3 regions of the Sporosarcina sp. CAU 1771 genome follow, and region 1 is predicted to be linked to each of the others. Evidence: predicted binding sites of a transcription regulator. Region 1 holds the regulator's gene; each other region holds the start of a gene.
The links. The regulator Rex, encoded in region 1, represses fermentation and respiration genes when NADH is low (regulators of the CRP and FNR family bind a similar motif). The targets are predictions, from matches to a motif close to TTGTGAAATATTTCACAA.
Positions count from the first base shown of each region.

Region 2: the regulator Rex is predicted to act here: its motif matches at 3,127-3,144, upstream of ACXYMX_RS00045 (cytochrome c oxidase subunit 2A).
Region 3: the regulator Rex is predicted to act here: its motif matches at 2,335-2,352, upstream of ACXYMX_RS14925 (cytochrome c oxidase subunit 2A).

Region 1 is NZ_JBTLRN010000011.1:2,903-9,119, reverse strand. Features, by position in the region: gene groL (chaperonin GroEL) at 1-163, opposite strand, end outside; gene groES (co-chaperone GroES) at 216-500, opposite strand; gene ACXYMX_RS09290 (CPBP family intramembrane glutamic endopeptidase) at 687-1,421, shown strand; gene tatC (twin-arginine translocase subunit TatC) at 1,464-2,243, opposite strand; gene ACXYMX_RS09280 (twin-arginine translocase TatA/TatE family subunit) at 2,261-2,446, opposite strand; gene ACXYMX_RS09275 (redox-sensing transcriptional repressor Rex) at 2,545-3,195, opposite strand; gene ACXYMX_RS09270 (ABC-F family ATP-binding cassette domain-containing protein) at 3,429-5,357, shown strand; gene tsaD (tRNA (adenosine(37)-N6)-threonylcarbamoyltransferase complex transferase subunit TsaD) at 5,727-6,217, opposite strand, start outside.
Region 2 is NZ_JBTLRN010000001.1:8,377-14,593, forward strand. Features, by position in the region: gene ACXYMX_RS00030 (malic enzyme-like NAD(P)-binding protein) at 1-620, shown strand, start outside; gene ACXYMX_RS00035 (b(o/a)3-type cytochrome-c oxidase subunit 1) at 699-2,354, opposite strand; gene ACXYMX_RS00040 (cytochrome c oxidase subunit II) at 2,351-2,857, opposite strand; gene ACXYMX_RS00045 (cytochrome c oxidase subunit 2A) at 2,883-3,023, opposite strand; gene ACXYMX_RS00050 (glucosamine-6-phosphate deaminase) at 3,286-3,987, shown strand; gene ACXYMX_RS00055 (accessory Sec system S-layer assembly protein) at 4,945-5,841, opposite strand; gene secA2 (accessory Sec system translocase SecA2) at 5,838-6,217, opposite strand, start outside.
Region 3 is NZ_JBTLRN010000029.1:17,277-23,493, reverse strand. Features, by position in the region: gene ACXYMX_RS14935 (NAD(P)/FAD-dependent oxidoreductase) at 50-1,171, shown strand; gene ACXYMX_RS14930 (Crp/Fnr family transcriptional regulator) at 1,242-1,928, shown strand; gene ACXYMX_RS14925 (cytochrome c oxidase subunit 2A) at 2,412-2,561, shown strand; gene ACXYMX_RS14920 (cytochrome c oxidase subunit II) at 2,574-3,041, shown strand; gene ACXYMX_RS14915 (cbb3-type cytochrome c oxidase subunit I) at 3,056-4,735, shown strand; gene ACXYMX_RS14910 (SCO family protein) at 4,815-5,453, shown strand; gene ACXYMX_RS14905 (hypothetical protein) at 5,450-6,019, shown strand; gene ACXYMX_RS14900 (translation initiation factor 2) at 6,075-6,217, opposite strand, start outside.

The DNA of each region.
Region 1 (6,217 bases):
TCGTAACTCCGTCATTTGTAATAAGTGGTGAACCGAATGACTTTTCAAGAACTACGTTACGTCCTTTAGGTCCAAGTGTAACTTTTACAGCATCTGCAAGTGTATTTACACCGCGTAGCATAGATCCACGTGCATCTTCATTAAACTTAATTTCTTTAGCCATTTATAAGTACCCTCCTGTTTTTGTATATAATTAAAATCAATATTTAGAAAGATTAACCGACGATTGCTAAAACATCGCTCTCTCGTAGAATTAGATATTCATTACCTTCATATTTAACTTCAGTACCTGAGTATTTTGAGAAGATGATGCGATCGCCTTCTTTAACTTCTAGGTCGATACGAGATCCGTTATCTAGAACACGGCCAGCCCCAGCAGCAACTACTTTACCTTCTTGTGGCTTTTCCTGTGCAGAATCTGGTAGCACAATGCCACTTAGCGTTTTTTCTTCTGCCTCAATTAATTCAATTACGATACGGTCACCTAATGGTTTCAACAAATGAAACAACCTCCTCGAGATAGTATATTCTTTTTAGCACTCACTCAACAGGAGTGCTAACACATTATTTATTCTAAAAGAGATTCGGATATATTGCAAGTAAAATCACTCCCTTTCCTTCTCTTTGCTTATCTGCCTGAAAACAGATAAAATAACGTCATCCATGTATATGAAAGGAAGTTCATTTTGAAGAACCGAAAAACCTATGTATACCTAATACTTGCCTATATTGCTATGCACGTCGGTAGCATTTTTGTAGCAAAATATTTATTTGAAAGTTTTCCGTGGGATGCGAGTTTCACTGATGAAGATAAGGCTTATCGTTCTAGTGCTTGGTCGTTATTTAGTACAAATGCGTTGGCAGCTATTGTTTTCTTTTTAATTATTTATCCGAAAAAGAAATTCTTCCACGTGTTCAATGGGAAAAAGTCTTCTATCGGGAAAGCGGTACTCTGGGGTGTTATTGGCTTCTTCCTAGCTCTACTAGGGCAAATGATAGCCGGTAGCATTGAAATGGCATTGGGAGTAGAGCCTGGTTCTGAAAACACCGCTTTACTAGCTGATATTGCAAAGGTTTCTCCTATTATCATCATTTCAATTGTTCTCTTTGCTCCACTTCTTGAAGAAATTATATTTAGACGGGTACTCTTTGGTGGACTGTACCAAAAAACAAACTTTATAATTGCCGCCTTACTAAGTGCAGTGATTTTTGCCGCTGTACATGGTGAATTGCAACATTTACTAATTTACATGGCACCGGCTCTTGTATTTTCATATATTTATTACCGAACGAAACGCTTAATCACACCAATCATTGCCCATCTTTTAATGAATGGTTTCGTTACAATTGTTCAGTTGAATTATGATAAGTGGTTAAAATGGGCTGAATTGCAAAAGTCGATCGTATCATTTTTCCAATAAAAAAAATGCTTTCGACCTTAAATATCAAGGTTGAAAGCATTTTTATTTATTTTCATGTTCTTCAATTTGACGCTCTTGCTCGGCTTTTAAAAACTTACGATAGCCAAAGCGGGATATGAAAACACTTAACTCATACAGTGCAAACAAAGGAACCGTGACAAATAAATGTGAAAACAAATCAGGTGGCGTTATAAATGCCGCAAGCACGAAAAGAGCAAAGTAAGCATACTTACGAATCTTAACAAGCATCACAGGATTTACAATACCTAATCTAGTTAGAAACAGGAGAACAATCGGTAACTGGAAAACAATTCCAAAAGGAACCATGATTTGGAATAGAAAACTGAAGTACTCATTAATACCAATCGTCTGAGTAATTCCTAATTCGCCTGATAGATTAATCATGAACTTCATTATATAGGGCAACAAGACAAAATAAGAAAACGCAACTCCACCTACGAACAATAGAAAAGTAAACGGAATATAATTCCTAGTTGCTCGGCGTTCTTTTTCATGAAGTCCTGGTGATACAAATGACCATAATTGATACATAATAATCGGTGAAATTAGAATGATTGAAATGAAAACGATAACTTTCAAATAAATCATAATTGGGTCTAGCACAGTAAAGGAGTGCAAAACACTCTCTTCACCTAGTCCCCCTTGGACTTCTGATGTATATTGCATTTGCAGAAACTTAATAATCGGTGTTGCAATAAAAAAACTGCCGATAACCGCAATAATAAAGAAAACGACGATTAACATCAGCCGTTTCCTAATTTCATCTATATGTTCAATGACTGTTAAATTTTTCTCTTCCATCGGACTGACATCCTAACTCACTTCAGTTCTTCTTTTTTATCATCAATTTTCTTCACGTCGTCATCATCTGCGAGACCTTTTGTCGCGTTTTTGAATTCACGCAATGAAGAACCGAACGCCTTCCCGATTTCAGGTAACTTTTTCGGGCCGAACACAAGCAATGCAATGATTGCTATTACAATCAAGCTCATTGGACCTGGCATCTCGGACACCTCCATCCTTTTCTGGATAGGAACAAAAATATTCCTTCACATATACCTCATTTTACACGATAATCGCTCACATTACTATCAACCTGCAGTTAAAATTGTGAATCTTTTACGTCATTTTTAATGAAATAAATAAGTGTTTGCAGTTCAACAGACAAATCAATCGTATGTACTCGCACAGATTCTGGTACCGCTAGACGGACAGGCGTGAAATTTAGAATCCCTTTTATACCTGTTCCAACAACTTCATCTGTTACTTCCTGCGCTATTCGTGCCGGGACCGTAAGAAGAACTAGGTCGATTCCAAATTCCTTCATCTTCTCCTCAAGCAGGCTCGGTGGATACACTGGGATCCCACTTACCGTTTTCCCCTCGAGCGGCGCTTTTGGATCAAACGCAATGACAATACGGGTGTTATGATTCTTTTGGAAATTATATTTTAGAAATGCACTTCCGAGACTACCGACTCCAATTAGGGCAACATCAGTTTCTTCATCCTGATCAAGTGCTTTTCGAAAAAAGTTAACGAGATACTTCACATCGTATCCGTATCCTTTTCTACCCAATGCACCAAAATGGGAAAAATCCCGTCGGATCGTAGCTGCATCTATTTTCATTACTTCACTTAATTCACTTGAAGAAAGACGCATCTTTCCAGCATTTGCAAAGTTTTGAAGAAATCTATAATAGAGTGGCAAACGTTTAGACGTCGCCTGTGGTATTTTGGTTGGTTCACCTGCCATGTTACTCCTCCTTGTACCTCTACCAATTACGACTCGGCATAATTGCATCCAGACTTTGAAGCGCGGCAATCTGGATGAACACCTTTGTTGCACCACGATATGGTGCACTTAGGATACCTTCTTCTCTTCTTCAAGGCGCTTTTATCGTACAGCATTAGAAGTTGATTGTAAAGTCAGTCATTGCATGCTTTGTACAGTTCTATTACAATTGTAAATGAATAGAGGTGTTCAGTATGATTGTTTTACAAGTGAACGGACTTATAAAATCATTCTCAGGAACAAATATATTGGAAAATGTTCAACTTGAAGTACAGCATCGTGATCGCATTGCACTCGTAGGTAGAAACGGTGCAGGTAAATCTACGTTACTTAAAATAATTGCAGGTGAGATGTCTTTTGATTCAGGAGATTTGATGATTCCTAAAGGGATACGAATCGGTTATCTCGAACAACATTCTGGGCTTGATTCAAAGCTAACCGTTTGGGATGAAATGATGACTGTTTTTGAACCCCTTCACATCATGGAGAAACGCATCCGGTCCCTTGAACAGCAAATGGCTGATCCTGATGTTTATAATCATCCTGATACTTACGCACGTGTGATGAGTGAATATGACAGTCTACAAATTGAATTCAAAGATCTCGGCGGTTATCAATACGAATCGGAAACCCGCTCCGTATTACACGGAATGCGCTTCTACCCAGAGGATTATGAAAAAGCCGTCCATCTACTTTCGGGAGGTCAAAAAACTAGGCTCGCCCTCGCAAAAATGCTTCTAAGCAGACCCGACCTCCTCATTCTTGATGAGCCTACCAACCATCTAGATATTGAAACACTTGGATGGTTGGAAAAATACCTAGTTGGATACGAAGGTGCACTTCTTGTCGTTTCACATGACCGTTATTTCCTTGATGAAATCGTGACTCTTGTCTATGAAGTTTCAAGAACAAAAGTATCGAAGTTCACAGGGAACTATAGTAACTATCTAGATGAAAAAGCAAAAAACTATGAACGCGATCGGAAATTATATGAACGCGAGTCGAGTGAAAAAGCTAAACTTGAAGATTTTGTTCAACGAAATATAGCTCGTGCATCGACATCAAAAATGGCTCAAAGCCGTCGGAAAGTACTTGAACGTACAGAATGGATGGATTCTCCAGATGGTGATGAGAAATCCGCAAGCTTCACGTTTGAAATTGACCGACAAAGTGGGAATGACGTTTTAGCTTTTGATGACTTAGCAATCGGTTATGATACTACGCCCGTTTCACAAGGTCTTCACTTACGAGCTTACCGAGGTGATCGTATAGCAATTATCGGACCAAACGGAGTAGGGAAGTCCACTTTATTAAAAACAATTATTAGTAAGCAACCTCCACTTGATGGAACAATTCGATACGGGACAAACGTTCAGTTTGGATACTATGACCAGGAACAAGCAACTCTGATAGGCACTGGAACAGTTCTCCAAGAAATTTGGGATGATTGGCCGTTGATGAATGAAAAAGATATACGCGCCGTCCTAGGTCGTTTCTTATTCACGGGAGACGATGCTGGTAAACCCGTCACTTCTTTATCCGGTGGTGAAAAGGCTAGATTATCGCTTGCTAAACTAATGCTGAAAAAGTCGAACACGTTAATACTCGATGAACCGACAAACCATTTGGACTTAGATAGCAAAGAAGTACTTGAAAATGCCTTGGATTATTTTCCGGGCACCCTTATTTTCGTTTCCCACGATCGGTACTTTATCAATCGAATCGCAACGAAAGTCATTGATATTAGCGCTGACGGTGCTGTGGAATATTTGGGGGACTATGATTACTTTGTCGAAAAGAAACTTGAGCAAGAAGAACTTCTTATGGAAAAAATGGCTTCCGAAAAAGTGGTTGTTGTTGAAACCGAAAAAGGAAGAAATGAGGATAGAGATCAAAGACGTGCTGAGAGAAGACTTACCCGAGCGATTTCTGATGCAGAGAGCGAAATCAGTGTGCTTGAAGAAAAAATAACGCAACTTCAAACAGAGCTTGAGCTTCCCGATTATGCAGATGATCACATAAAGTTAATGGAAGTACAAGCCGAGATTGATGAACTTCAAAAAAAGCACGATGAACAGACAGAAAACTGGCTTTTATTACAGGATGAACTAGAGACAATATAATCCACAAAAGCACCGTGAGAAGCGAATTGAGTCGTTTCCCATGGTGCTTTTATTAATTTCAACTACTTTATAGAGTAAATGAAGAACTATGCCTTCAGATAATAATCATCTTACCCACAATCTTATCCACATAATTAACACTGTTAAATCAAGTCCCAACAAGCTTTTCAACAGTATCCACAAAAAACTCAATACTTATACACAATTCTATCCTCCTGCAAACATCATTAAATCGGCACCTATTTTTGTTATACACAAGTTATCCACACTCTGTTGATAAGTGCAAACGTTCCCTATTGACAAATCTAAAAATATCAGGAAAAAAACGCGGAACTCGTCTTAAGTCGACAAGTTCCGCGTTTGTTCACTTTATTTATTCCATGATTCTAATTGCCATCCAGGGCGTGCATTCATTCCGAGTGTTCCCCGTGCACCTGCATTAAACATTGATGTTCCAGCAGCGGCAATCATTGCTGCATTATCTGTGCATAGTGAAATAGGTGGTACATAAAAAGGTATTGTTAGATCTTTAAATGATGTTTCTAGTGATGCACGCAAGCCCTTGTTTGCCGCGACTCCACCTGCTGCAATCACTTGCTTAACGCCAAATTCTTTCGCAGCTCGAACTGTTTTTGTAGTCAATACATCAATAACGCTTGATTGAAATCCGGCAGCTACATGTGAAGGATTCAATATTCCTCCACGTTGGTCAAGATTATGCTTATAGTTAATAACAGACGATTTCAGGCCACTAAAACTAAAATCGTATGAATCTGCTTCTAGCCAAGCTCTTGGAAACTCGATTTCCCCGTCACTTTCAGCGGCCAATTTATCAATACCTGGACCACCTGGATAAGGAA
Region 2 (6,217 bases), on a different contig from region 1:
TGCATGATGATCAGCACGGAACTGCTGTTGTGGCGCTTGCGTCGGTCATCTCTGCTTGCAGACAGGCAGGCGTGAAGTTGGAAAATTCCGTTGTAGGGCAAATTGGACTTGGTGCCGCTGGTCTTGCGATTAGCCGTATGCTTATGGCTTATGGCGTGAAGGAAATGCTCGGTGTCGATAGAGACGAAGCGGCATGCCAACGACTTGTGGAACACGGTGGGACTGTTGTTGATTCATTGGAAAAGCTTATGACTACAGCAAATATTGTCATTGCAACGACAGGCGTTTCAGGATTAATCAAACCAGAGATGGTTCAAAAAGGACAAATTATTTTAGCACTTTCCAATCCAAGTGCAGAAATCGATCCAAGTGTTGCACTAGAAGCGGGAGCGGCTTTTGCAGCGGACGGACGTCAGGTAAATAACATTCTAGGTTTCCCTGGTATTTTCCGAGGAGCACTTAATGCTCGAGCAAAGGAAATATCGTATCCGATGTTAATCGCGGCTGCTCTTGCAATTGTTGAAAGTACTAAACCGAATGATTTGGTACCTCATCCTTTAGATCCAAATGTCCACGAAAATGTAGCTGCCGCTGTTGAACGCGTCGCTCTTTCTAAATAAAATACAAACTAAAAACTGCTATGCATTTCAGATAATCTCTGAAAGGACATAGCAGTTTTTTAATTTACAACTATCTATTTACTTCCCGATCGGCCAGTCAAATGGCGGCGAGCCTGGTGGAGAGTGGTTAATAATTTCAATTACTGGAATCGTATACGCAAAGAGAATGAGCGCGAGCGTTATTCCAACCCATAAATACCAGTTTTCGAGGTATTTCGGTGTAGGTTCTGCATCGATTTCCTCTTCCGCGATTGGATACTCTTGAATCCCTTTCGGCGCAAAGAATGCGAGTTTGAAGAAAATATAGACCATCAAGACAGTTCCTACAAACAGAATCGAACCTCCAATTGCTTGTGCAAGTTGGTAGTTCAGCCAAGTGGCAACTTGCTCACCACCCGCGTACTCTGAGAAACTCGAACGACGAGGTCCACCGAGTAATCCTTGAATATGCATCGAACCAGACATAATAATCATACCAATTGTCCAGATCCATGTTTGAATTAAACCGAGTTTATTGATGCTTGGCGTCAAACGTCTTCCAGTTAAATGTGGAACTAGCCAATACGTAATCCCAAAGAACGTAAGGATCACTGTTGTAGCAGCAGTTAAGTGGAAGTGACCTGTAATCCATATCGTATTATGAACAAGTGCGTTCATTTGGTGAGATGCGTTGATGATTCCACCCGCACCCCCTGGGATAAATGCAACCATACCGATGAAAGGTGCAAGGAAACGTACATCTTTCCATGGAAGTGCTTTGATCCAACCAAATGTACTCTTAAATCCTTTTCTGCGTCCAGCCGTTTCAAACGTCGCAAAAATGGAGAAAGCTGTCATCAGTGTAGGAATAACAACCATAAATGTTAATACAACTTGAATAAACTTCCATGTCGAATCAATTCCCGGCTCTGTAAGTTGATGGTGAAAGCCTACAGGGATAGAGAACATGAGCAACAAGATAAACGAGAGTCTTGCAAGTGAATCACTAAATAATTTCCCGCCAACAATTTTTGGAATGATTGCATACCATGCCATATATGCAGGAAGCAACCAAAAGTAAACGAGTGGATGACCAAAATACCAAAATAATGTACGACTTAATAGAACGTTAATCGTTTCTGCATAACCAAGTGACCATGGGATGAATAAAACAAGAACGGATACCGCAACTCCTAGGGAAGCGATCACCCACATAATCATATTGATCGTTACCATGAATGCAAGAAGTGGTGATTTCTCACCTTTATGTGCTTTCTTCCACACATAAAGCTGGCGGAAATTCACAGCCGCTGCAATCCAACTTCCGATAATAACAAATGCCAATCCAAAATAAAATACCGGATGTGCGCGTAATGGCGCATAAAATGTATATAGTACAGATGCTTGACCGACTAGAATTGTAATAGCTGCCATTATCGTACCGACTAACATAACCCAGAAGGATAGCCATGCGACTTTGAGTTGTTTATCCGATATTCCAACCGTTTTCCCCATAAGAGAGAATTGGAAGCCAATAATGAAAAATGTTGTTAACACAAGACCTAAAATAACACCGTGAACTGTTAAAATTGTGTAATAGTCAATACCCCAAGGCAATGTGTATTTTCCAGAACGGACGAGAGTTTGTAAAAGTCCCATTAAGCCACCAATTAATAGTGAAATGAACGTGACGTACATGAAGGACATATAAAGTCTGGATTCTTTTTTAGAAAAAGTACGTTGATTTGTTGTCATTCTTCATACACCTCCACTGTTCCATACATTAAATGGTGACCGATTCCACAATATTCATTACAAACAATTGTAAATTCACCTGTGTTCTTCATAACAGCCTCAAAGCGACTTATATGTCCCGGCTCAAGCATCATATTGACGTTTGTTCCTGCAACCTGGAAGCCGTGCACAACGTCTGTAGTAGTAGATTGAAAGAGGACTGTTGATCCTTTTGGAACGCGAATTGTAGAAACCGAATCGCCGTTCTCGTCTTTACCAAAATCATAGTTAAAAGCAGAAGCAACCATATTCACAACATATCTTCCGTTCCCTTGATCTTGCAAGCCAAGATTCTCAGGTTGAAAAGCCTCATGTGCTTCGACATTTTGTGGATCGATGGTTTCAATGTGACTTGGTGGATGTGTGCCTTTCCAAAAGGCAGCAAATCCAATAATAGCTAAGAATAGAACGAGAGATCCTACTCCGAAAGTAAGCCATATTTTTTCGTATTTGTGTAAATGCAAGTTAACCACTCCAATCAATAATTAATTATCTAGAAATAAATAGTGCGTAAATGCCAAACCAAGAGATAAGAATAAAAACACCTAGCAACATAACAGCTATAAATGTACCTTTTAAACTAATCGAAGATTCATTGTTGGTCGGCTGTCTATTAAAGTCTTTACCCAATAATCTCACTCCTTTCTTAATCTACATATGGGAATCCCTGTTGCCTTAATAATAATGGAATGTCGAATTATAGAAATAAGGGAATTCCCTATGTTCGACTCAAAAGTGAAAGAATTCACATTTAGTTCACAAAGTGTTGATAGATACGACAAATGTTAAGAGAATGGGTGTGGTATTCATAAAAAGGATATTAGTTGACCAACACTTTAAGAAAAACTACAATTAAATTACAGTAGAAGTCAAACGAAAGTAGGGTAAGAATATGAGTAAGTTAAACCTCGTCAAAGTAACATCCCCGGAGGATGGCGCGGAAAAGGTATTTGAAATCATTCAAGAAGAGTTAAAAAATGACCGTTTACATGTAATTGGTCTTGCAACGGGAAGTACAATGATTCCTGTTTATAATAAATGGACAGAGTCGGATTTAGATTTTGAAAACGTAACAACATTTAATCTAGATGAGTATGTAGGGATGGCACCAACAAACCCGAATAGTTATGCATATTTTATGAATGAGCATCTTTTTGACAAAAAGAAGTTTAAAACAGTGAACTTATTAGATGGTTTGGCAACGGACTTAAATGAGGAATGTGCTTCTTATGAGGCTTTGCTAGACAAAAATCCACTAGATATTCAATTGCTTGGTGTTGGAGTGAATGGTCATATTGCATTCAATGAACCTGGAACTGCATTTGAATCGTTAACGCATGTTGCGGAACTAACGGATTCTACGCTAGGTGTGAACAGTCAATACTTTTCGAATGACGAACAAATCCCTAATACGGCATTGACGATGGGGATTCAATCGATAACAAATTCAAAAAAGCTACTATTGTTAGCATTTGGTGAACAAAAACGCGAAGCAATTTCAAAGTTGCTCGAAGGATCGATTACGAAAGAGTGGCCAATTACAAAACTCTTGCATCATGACGATGTAACAGTCATAACTGATTTAGATATTTAACATAAAAGAAGGCAAACTCCCAATTGAGAGTTTGCCTTCTTTTATGTTAGCTCTGTTAAATAATAATAATCAAGCATATTACAAAATCGTGCTGTTGATTTCCGTTTCAGACCCAAAGTGCGGAAAGATAAAGTGCAATCTTTCCCTAACGCGTTCCGGAGGGCAGCCGGTGGACCAACCCGTTCGCAAAGATGTGCTCATAACACTACGTTTTTATTCGCAAAAGCCGTGCTTCGTTACGGCTTTCGCTCTCGTTGGTTGTTTCACCTGACCTGCTGACCCTCTCGGAGTCGCCGTCTTCCACTTCAATCAACTAGGAGTGTGCAAATCGTATGATTGCTCCACTCTGATTTCTGTATTAACCATGAAGTTAAAACGAACTAGCGCAGAAGCGACAAGTGTGAGCCGAAGTAGTAAGACCGACAGTGAACTTTCTGACGGGCTTACTACGGGAGGCCATCACCAAGCGACGAAGCGATATTTTCAGGCCTTCCACTCGACCAGGAATGTACAAATTCTTTATCAACTACCAACATAATTATTTAACATTGCTTTTATGTTAACGATTTATTCTATTTATATATCCGGTTTCAAAAAAAGGGGAGATTGGATGATGAAACGAATCGTATGAGAATTCCCCAGTCGCCCTCTTTTGGAGATTGGATTTCTTGGAGGTTATTGTAGATGGTCTATCGTTTTTATATAAAGGTTCATATTCGCCCGCGGCATGATCAAAGTCAGAATGGATTCGTTGAAAGTTGTCAGCATTGTCCCGTTTTATTCGTTCTCTGAAAAAACGGCTATCTTGCTTCATCTTACTTGCACTCCTTCCTGAAAAAGGTTGATTGATTATTCAGACAGTATATGTATACCCTTTTTACGATTAAATAAACCCAAATACGAAAAAAAGACACTTCCCAAGTGAAATCGGAAAATGTCTGTTAAAAGTGTAACGCATTATTGCTGAGGTACGCGCGCAACCCAACGAGAAATATCAGGTTCTGTGATTTGAACAAGTTCTTTCGGATAAATAAATGTCCATGGTTTCGTTGTGTTCGCTTTTACTGCTAGCGGTGCAAGTTTGAAAGACCCGTTAGCAATTGTATTTCCACCGGCATCCAGCAGTTCAAGTGGTAGTTGTTCAATGTTAATTTGCTTGGAATGACCGTTACGGATAAATACAGAAGCAGCAATGCTCCCATCATCCTGAAGTTTAATTTGGAATCCGCTAATATTCACTTCTCTAGGTTTTAGTTTAGGTAGTGTCTCAACGACGTTTTCAAGGCTTTCTTTTTGCTCGGTAGACAAGCCTTCTTCCCATGCACTATCTAAATCTAGTTTATGTGGAATAAGAGATTGTACGTTGAAAACAAGTTTCCAATTGTCTGCAGGGAGTTGTTCTGTAAATGTATTCTCTTTTGTGAAAGCAAATATCCACGGTCGTGCGCTTCGTGCAGGAATATTGCCCAGTTCATTTAAATCGAACTCTTGAGAAGCGAGTGTTTCTCCGTCTTCGTCTAAAAGCATGAGCTCGACTTCGCCTACATTAATTTCTTGGTCGAGAGAAGAGCGGAAAAATGCTTTCACGAGCCAGTTGTCATTTGCAGGGTCAACTTCAACATCAATTCCAGATAGGGAAATTTGATTCGGTTGGAGTGGTTCAAGTTCATTCGCTAGAAATCGAAAAACATAATCCTGCTCTTGTGGAACCTTCCAATTTGGATGTAAAGAAAGACTCGTTTCAATTTCTCCTACTCCATCTGAAGTTTCCACGTTCGTTAAGATTTCCTGTGAATCAATCGTGCTATCTGTTCCTGTTTTATCGGTTTTCTTAAAAAATGAAAATAGATTCATGCTTGTTCCTCCTGTTGTTTCGTAATTAACTTCATGAAGTTTATCACTTCTGAGGCAATATCGCGCCGTAATTTTTGGTAGTGGCGTCCAAATAATTCAAGTCCTTCACGTTGGTAAATACGCATTGGATCTTCTTGAGAATACGAACGAAGTCCAATCCCTTCCTTCAATCGAGACATGACTTCGAGATGTTTAACCCACATAACATCGATATGAGAAAGCATAACTTGAGGAATCAGTTGAACGACTTGCTCATTGTCTATGAACGAATCGATATAATCAAGTAAATGGACAACGGGTGGATCAAGTAACTTCATTATCTCATTTGTTTTTTCAATGCTACGCGGAATCGCAATCGGTTCAAGAAGCAAAGCAT
Region 3 (6,217 bases), on a different contig from region 1:
GTTTATGAGGTACTATAGAAGCAACGACTAAAGTGGAAAAGGTGTTTATATGAAAAACTACATTGTCATAGGGTCAGGGATTCTAGGTGCATCGACAGCGTACCATTTAGCGAAAAAAGGGGTAGCTGTAACCGTTATTGACCGGAAAGATATAGGACAAGCGACGGATGCTGCTGCGGGAATTATTTGTCCGTGGATTTCACAACGAAGAAACAAAGCGTGGTATGGACTTGCGAAAGCGGGGGCGGCTTATTATTCGTCCCTCATCGACCAATTGCATGCGGACGGGGAAACGGATACGGGGTACGAGCAAGTGGGGGCAATTAGCTTGCATTCAGATGTGGACAAGTTAAAGCAAATGGTGAAGCGAGCAACAGAGAGGCGCGAAGATGCACCTGAAATTGGAGATATTGAACAGCTGACATCGGAAGAAACAGTGGATCTCTTTCCACCACTAACCGATAACTTTGGTTCCGTTCGAGTGAGTGGGGCGGCACGTGTAAATGGACGCGCACTTCGTGATGCGCTGAACAATGCGGCGAAGAAACATGGTGCCGAATACATTTATGGTTCTGCGAAGTTACTTTTTTCATCCAATCAAGTGACGGGTGTCCAAGTTGGAGAAGAAGTCTATACAGCGGATACCGTTTTGGTTACGGCAGGCGCATGGGCTGACGAACTCCTTGAACCACTCGGAGTAGATGTACAAATCTTTTCACAAAAAGCACAAATTATTCATCTACAACTTGAAACGAAAGATACAAATACTTGGCCAGTTGTCATGCCTCCTCACGATCAGTACATCGTTCCTTTTGACGATGGGCGTATCGTAATTGGTGCGACGCATGAAAACGACTTTGGATTTGACCAACGAATTACTGCGGGTGGACTACATGAAGTGTTGGACAAAGCACTCGCAACTGCACCTGGGTTAGCTGAAGGTGAATTTGCCGAAGCACGCGTTGGGTTTCGCCCATTTACGCCGGGGTTTCTTCCGGTAATAGGAGCTATTCCAGGCGTCGAAGGATTGCTGATGGCAAATGGTCTTGGTGCATCTGGTTTAACAGTAGGTCCATTCTTAGGCGAACAGCTTGCAAAACTAGCCTGCGGAGAGCCTTTAGAAATTGAGCTAGACTTGTACAGTGTTTCTCCAAAAGTCTTGGAATCCTAATTTTTATGATAAAATAGAAGTAGTAGAATCTTCTAAAGCTGCATACCGTACTTAGAGGGGAGGGAATCCTTTGCTAACGTTAAAGAAAATCTTACGAGATGTACCTCTTTTTAAAGACTTATCTGATGAAGAAATCGAACCGTTTTATGATATTGCAAGGAAGCAAAGCTTTGCAGATAAAAGCATGATTTTTATGCATGAAGCTCCGGTAACCCAAGTTTTTATTATCGCGACGGGAAAAGTTAAAGTGTTTAGAAATGATATCATTGGAAAAGAACAAATTATTTGTGTTAAACAAAGTGGAGATTTGTTTCCCCATGTTGGATTTTTCCGGCCGGGAAACTATCCAGCACACGCGCAAGCAATAGAGGATACAGTTCTCTTCTCCATTTCAATAAAAGACTTTGAAAAAGTGCTCGTTGTGAATCCTCACTTATCGATAAAGTTATTACGTGTGTTAGGCGATCGAATTGTCGAACTGCAACAACGTTTGGAAGAAATGTCGCTTCGGAGTACTAACGAACGTATTCTTCTACTCCTCCAGCGACTTTGTGAAACACATAGCAGTGTGCAGCCGGATGGTTGGATACAAATCAACACCAAATTCACAAATGCAGATCTTGCGAATATGATTGGTACGACGAGAGAATCTGTGAATCGAATGATTTCCCAACTGAAAAAAGAAGGATCGCTGAAAGTGAAAGACGGTCAATATGTGATTTGTCCGGACAAAGTTAAGGAAAATGTATTTATATAAGAAAGTCCAATTCCCAAATGATGCAGAAATGCATCGTTTGGGGATTTTTTTATGGAGTTTTTTGCGAAGTCCAACGTATTGGGCCAGTAGTTCAACCAATGGCATTCGAAGTGCAACCTTCCTCGCGAGTAGTACAACCAATTGCCTCCGTAGTGCAACGTTACCCATCGGCGTCCGAATCCTACGATCTCATACTCGCCTGCTATATTAAACGCAGACTTGTCTATTTGAAATAGCTAGGTAGCCTCGAAGTGTTCATAAGATTGTCACTATTTATTCCGTCGAAATATAGTGCTGGAAATGTGTTTTTTTATTAGTGTAAACGTTGATGTAAAGCCATTTATAAGTAATGAAAATCAACATCACAGACATTCAATTCACTCAAGTGTAAAACCGACCAATTTCAGTGTGATTTAAATCACATTACTGAGAATGATTATCACTTATTCTCAAAGTAACAAGAAAATAAAGGAGCTGAACGTGATGGAAATCGAAAAATTGAGCAATCAGGAGAAAGTAGAAACTGAAAACGATTCATCGCTAAAAGGAACTATGTTTTCAGTTGGTGTTGTAGGAGCAGTCATTGTCTTTATGTGGGCTTTACTTTTTGTCATTTACATGTACCGAGTATAGGGAGGGATAAATATGAAAATGCATCGACATGAAGAAGTGTGGTTGATTATTAGTGTAAGTATTCTTGTACTATTTATGGTCGTTGTCGGGTATCAAACATTTGCATTAGGCATGGGGCCCCCAAGTCACAAGGAAACAATTGATCCTCAAAAAGTGGACCAAACTGCACCGTTTGATAATCCGGGTATTTTTGAAACGGGAGAGAATAAATATGAGGTCGTTATGACACTTGAAATCTTTAGTTTCGTACCGGGTGACATTGAAGTTCCAGTAGGTTCAGAAGTTACGTTCATTATGACATCAAAGGATGTTGTCCACGGATTCCAAGTAGCAGGAACAAATCTGAACGCGATGGTTATGCCAGGACACATTCAAAAAATCACTCAGAAGTTTGATAAACCCGGTGAATACCTAGTGTTATGTAACGAGTACTGTGGAATCGGTCACCAAATGATGAGTACAACAATTACTGTTAAATAAAGGAGGGGAGTACTATGAGTAAAGCAATTTCACAAACGATTAAAGAGAAAACAAATCGAGCTATGGGTGTGAATGCAGCAGATGCAAAGTTAACTAGATCATTTATGGTAGTTGCATTTATCGCACTCTTAGTTGGTGGCGTATTAGGACTTTTACAAGGGCTTGAACGTGCAGGATTAATTCAGTTGCCTCATTGGTTTGATTATTATCAAGTATTAACAGCACATGGAATACTGCTAGTTATCGTTTTAACGATGTTCTTCACAATCGGTTATTTCTACTCAGGATTATCCCACACATTAGGTGGGTTACTACCAAAAGTACGAAAAATGGGTTGGATAGGATTCTGGATGCAAATCGTTGGTTTAGTAATTGCAGTTATTCCGGTGTTAACAGGTCGAGCGTCTGTCCTTTACACATTCTATCCACCAATGGCTGCGTCACCTGACTTTTACATCGGTCTAGCGATTCTAGTACTGGGTGTGTGGGTTTGTACATTCGGAGTATTCATTAACGTCGCGCACTGGAGAAAAGTGAATAAAGGGAAGCATATTCCAATATTTGCATTCTTCGCAATGGGTGTTTTTACACTTATGTTTTTCGGAAGTATCGGCGTCACAATCGAAGTCATCACGTTGATATTCTGGTCAGCTGGAATACTTCCGACAATTAACGTCATGGTCAGCCGTACATTATTCTGGGCTTTCGGTCATACGCTCGTTAACATTTGGTATCTAACGGCAGTATCGGCATGGTATGTGATCGTACCGAAAATTATCGGTGGCAGACGCTTTAGCGATACATTAACTCGAGTCGTTGTCATTCTGATCGTGATCACAAACATTCCTGGAGGCTTTCACCACCAAATTGTTGACCCTGGAATGTCGCAAACGCTTAAGTATCTACACACGTTCATGAGCTTGTCAATCGCGTTTCCATCCTTGATGACAGCATTCGCTATGTTCTACGTCTTTGAACGTACGGGCAGAAAACTTGGAGGAAAAGGATTGTTTGGTTGGCTCAAAAAATTGCCATGGGGAGACGTTCGTTTCTTGGCACCGATGATTGCAATGATTGCATTCATTCCTGCAGGAGCTGGAGGAATTGCACAAACAACGAACCAATTGAACCAAGTTGTTCATAACACAATGTGGGTAGTTGGTCACTTCCACTTAACAGTCGGCACATCCGTTATTCTAACCTTCTTTGGTATCAGTTACTGGTTAATTCCACATCTTTCTAATCGTGTTCTAACGCCAAAGATGAATAAAATCGGGGTCGTTCAAACACTTATTTGGACGGTTGGGATGATCTTTATGTCAGGTGCCATGCACTGGGTTGGGCTACTCGGTTCTCCGAGAAGAACTTCCTATACAACATACGGGGATAGCGCAACGGCCCTTTCTTGGGATCCCTATATGATGTTCATCGCAATTGGTGGGACGCTGCTTATCATCGGGGTAGTGATTCAAGTCTTCGCAGTGTTCAATATGATGTTCTTCGCTCCAAAAGGAGTAACTGAGTTCCCGATTGCGGAGCCAGAGGATTCAGAAGATAAAACACCGATGTGGACAGATCGCTGGGGCTTATGGATTGTACTCATGTTGCTTCTCGTATCGATGGGGTATGTCATCCCACTCGTCGACTTTATCGTCAACGCACCCCCAGGTTCTCCACCATTTAAAACATGGTAACTAGTTAATTGATGAAGAGGTAATCGTCTACAACGAGTTGCTTCTTCTTTTTATAAAACGTTCTTAGGATGTGATTGAAGTGCTTAAAAACCAATATCAAACAATCGCTTTACTCGTCGTACTAGTTTTTGGTGTCGTGTTGTTTTATGTGGGAACGGACGGATTTACTGCATACACCGCTGAAACCGCTCGGGTGAACCAATTGATTGAGGAAAAGCCTCAATTTCCAGAAGTCACGTTAGAGGATAGTCTCGGGCAAGAATATCTGTTTTCTGAATTTAAGGATCGCTATGTACTTATTACATTTTTTTATACTTCTTGCACGACTGTTTGTCTGGAATTGGAAATGAACATGTCCATGGTGATGGACTCGCTTCCAAAAGCGTATCTTGGAGAAGATATTGTCTTTTTAAGCATTAGTTTTGATCCTGAACGAGATCACCCAGAACGATTAACGGAATACGCGAGTTATTTTAGTGCAGATGAAGAAAACTGGCGAATGGCTCGAATTAATGATCCTGTGGAATTAACCAATTTATTAGATGAATTTGGTGTCATCGTCATTCCGGATGATTATGGAAATATCGCACACAACTCCGCTTTTTATTTAGTTGATAAAGAAGGAAGTCTTATCGATGTAATGGACTATACAAAAGTGGACGAAGCATCAGAAAAAGTACGGAGCATTCTTGAGCGAGAAGTGGGGGATGGAACATGAAACAATCACTCTATGGGTTGATATTATTTCTCTTCCTCATTCTCCCGCCAGTCGCGAACTTAGTAGAGTCAATAATGATCATGCATATGCATGTGCAAATGCCACTCCTTCTCTTTTCAGGCTTCCTAATGGCACGGGGCTTTCAGTTGAAATTCCCTAGATTTTTTGAAAAGTGGAATGGAAATGGGATACCAGGCATTACGCTTTTTATCATCATCTTGGTGTACTGGATGATTCCACGAACAATGGACGAAGCACTAACGATTCAAAGTGTGGAGATCTTCAAGTTTATAAGTCTCCCGTTCCTTGCTGGAATTCCATTGCGAGATAGCTGGAAGAAAATAAAAACGATTGGCCAAAACAGTGTGTTGATTGGGATGACCGTTTTGTTTTTCGGATTGGGCTTCCTCTATGTATTAGCACCTGTGCAGCTTTGCAACAACTATTTACTCATTGAACAAATCACACTCGGTTGGGGATTTTTGACGATGGCCATCTGTTTTGTCATCTACTTGTTCTACTTTGCATTCTCGGGTTCATCTGAAGAAGAGGTAGAAGAAAGTTGAAACAAAATCCTACGTTAGTGATGTTTCGTGAGTTATTTATGACTGGGACAAAATGTTATCGATATCGACGCTCCATCCTTTCTATTTTACGAGCTAAGTGATCAATCTGCTTTTGCATACGTTCTAATTGGCCGGTTAGATCTAATTGGTTTGAAGTGTTTTGGTTTGTACTAGTTGTCTTTTCCAACTCTTGTAACG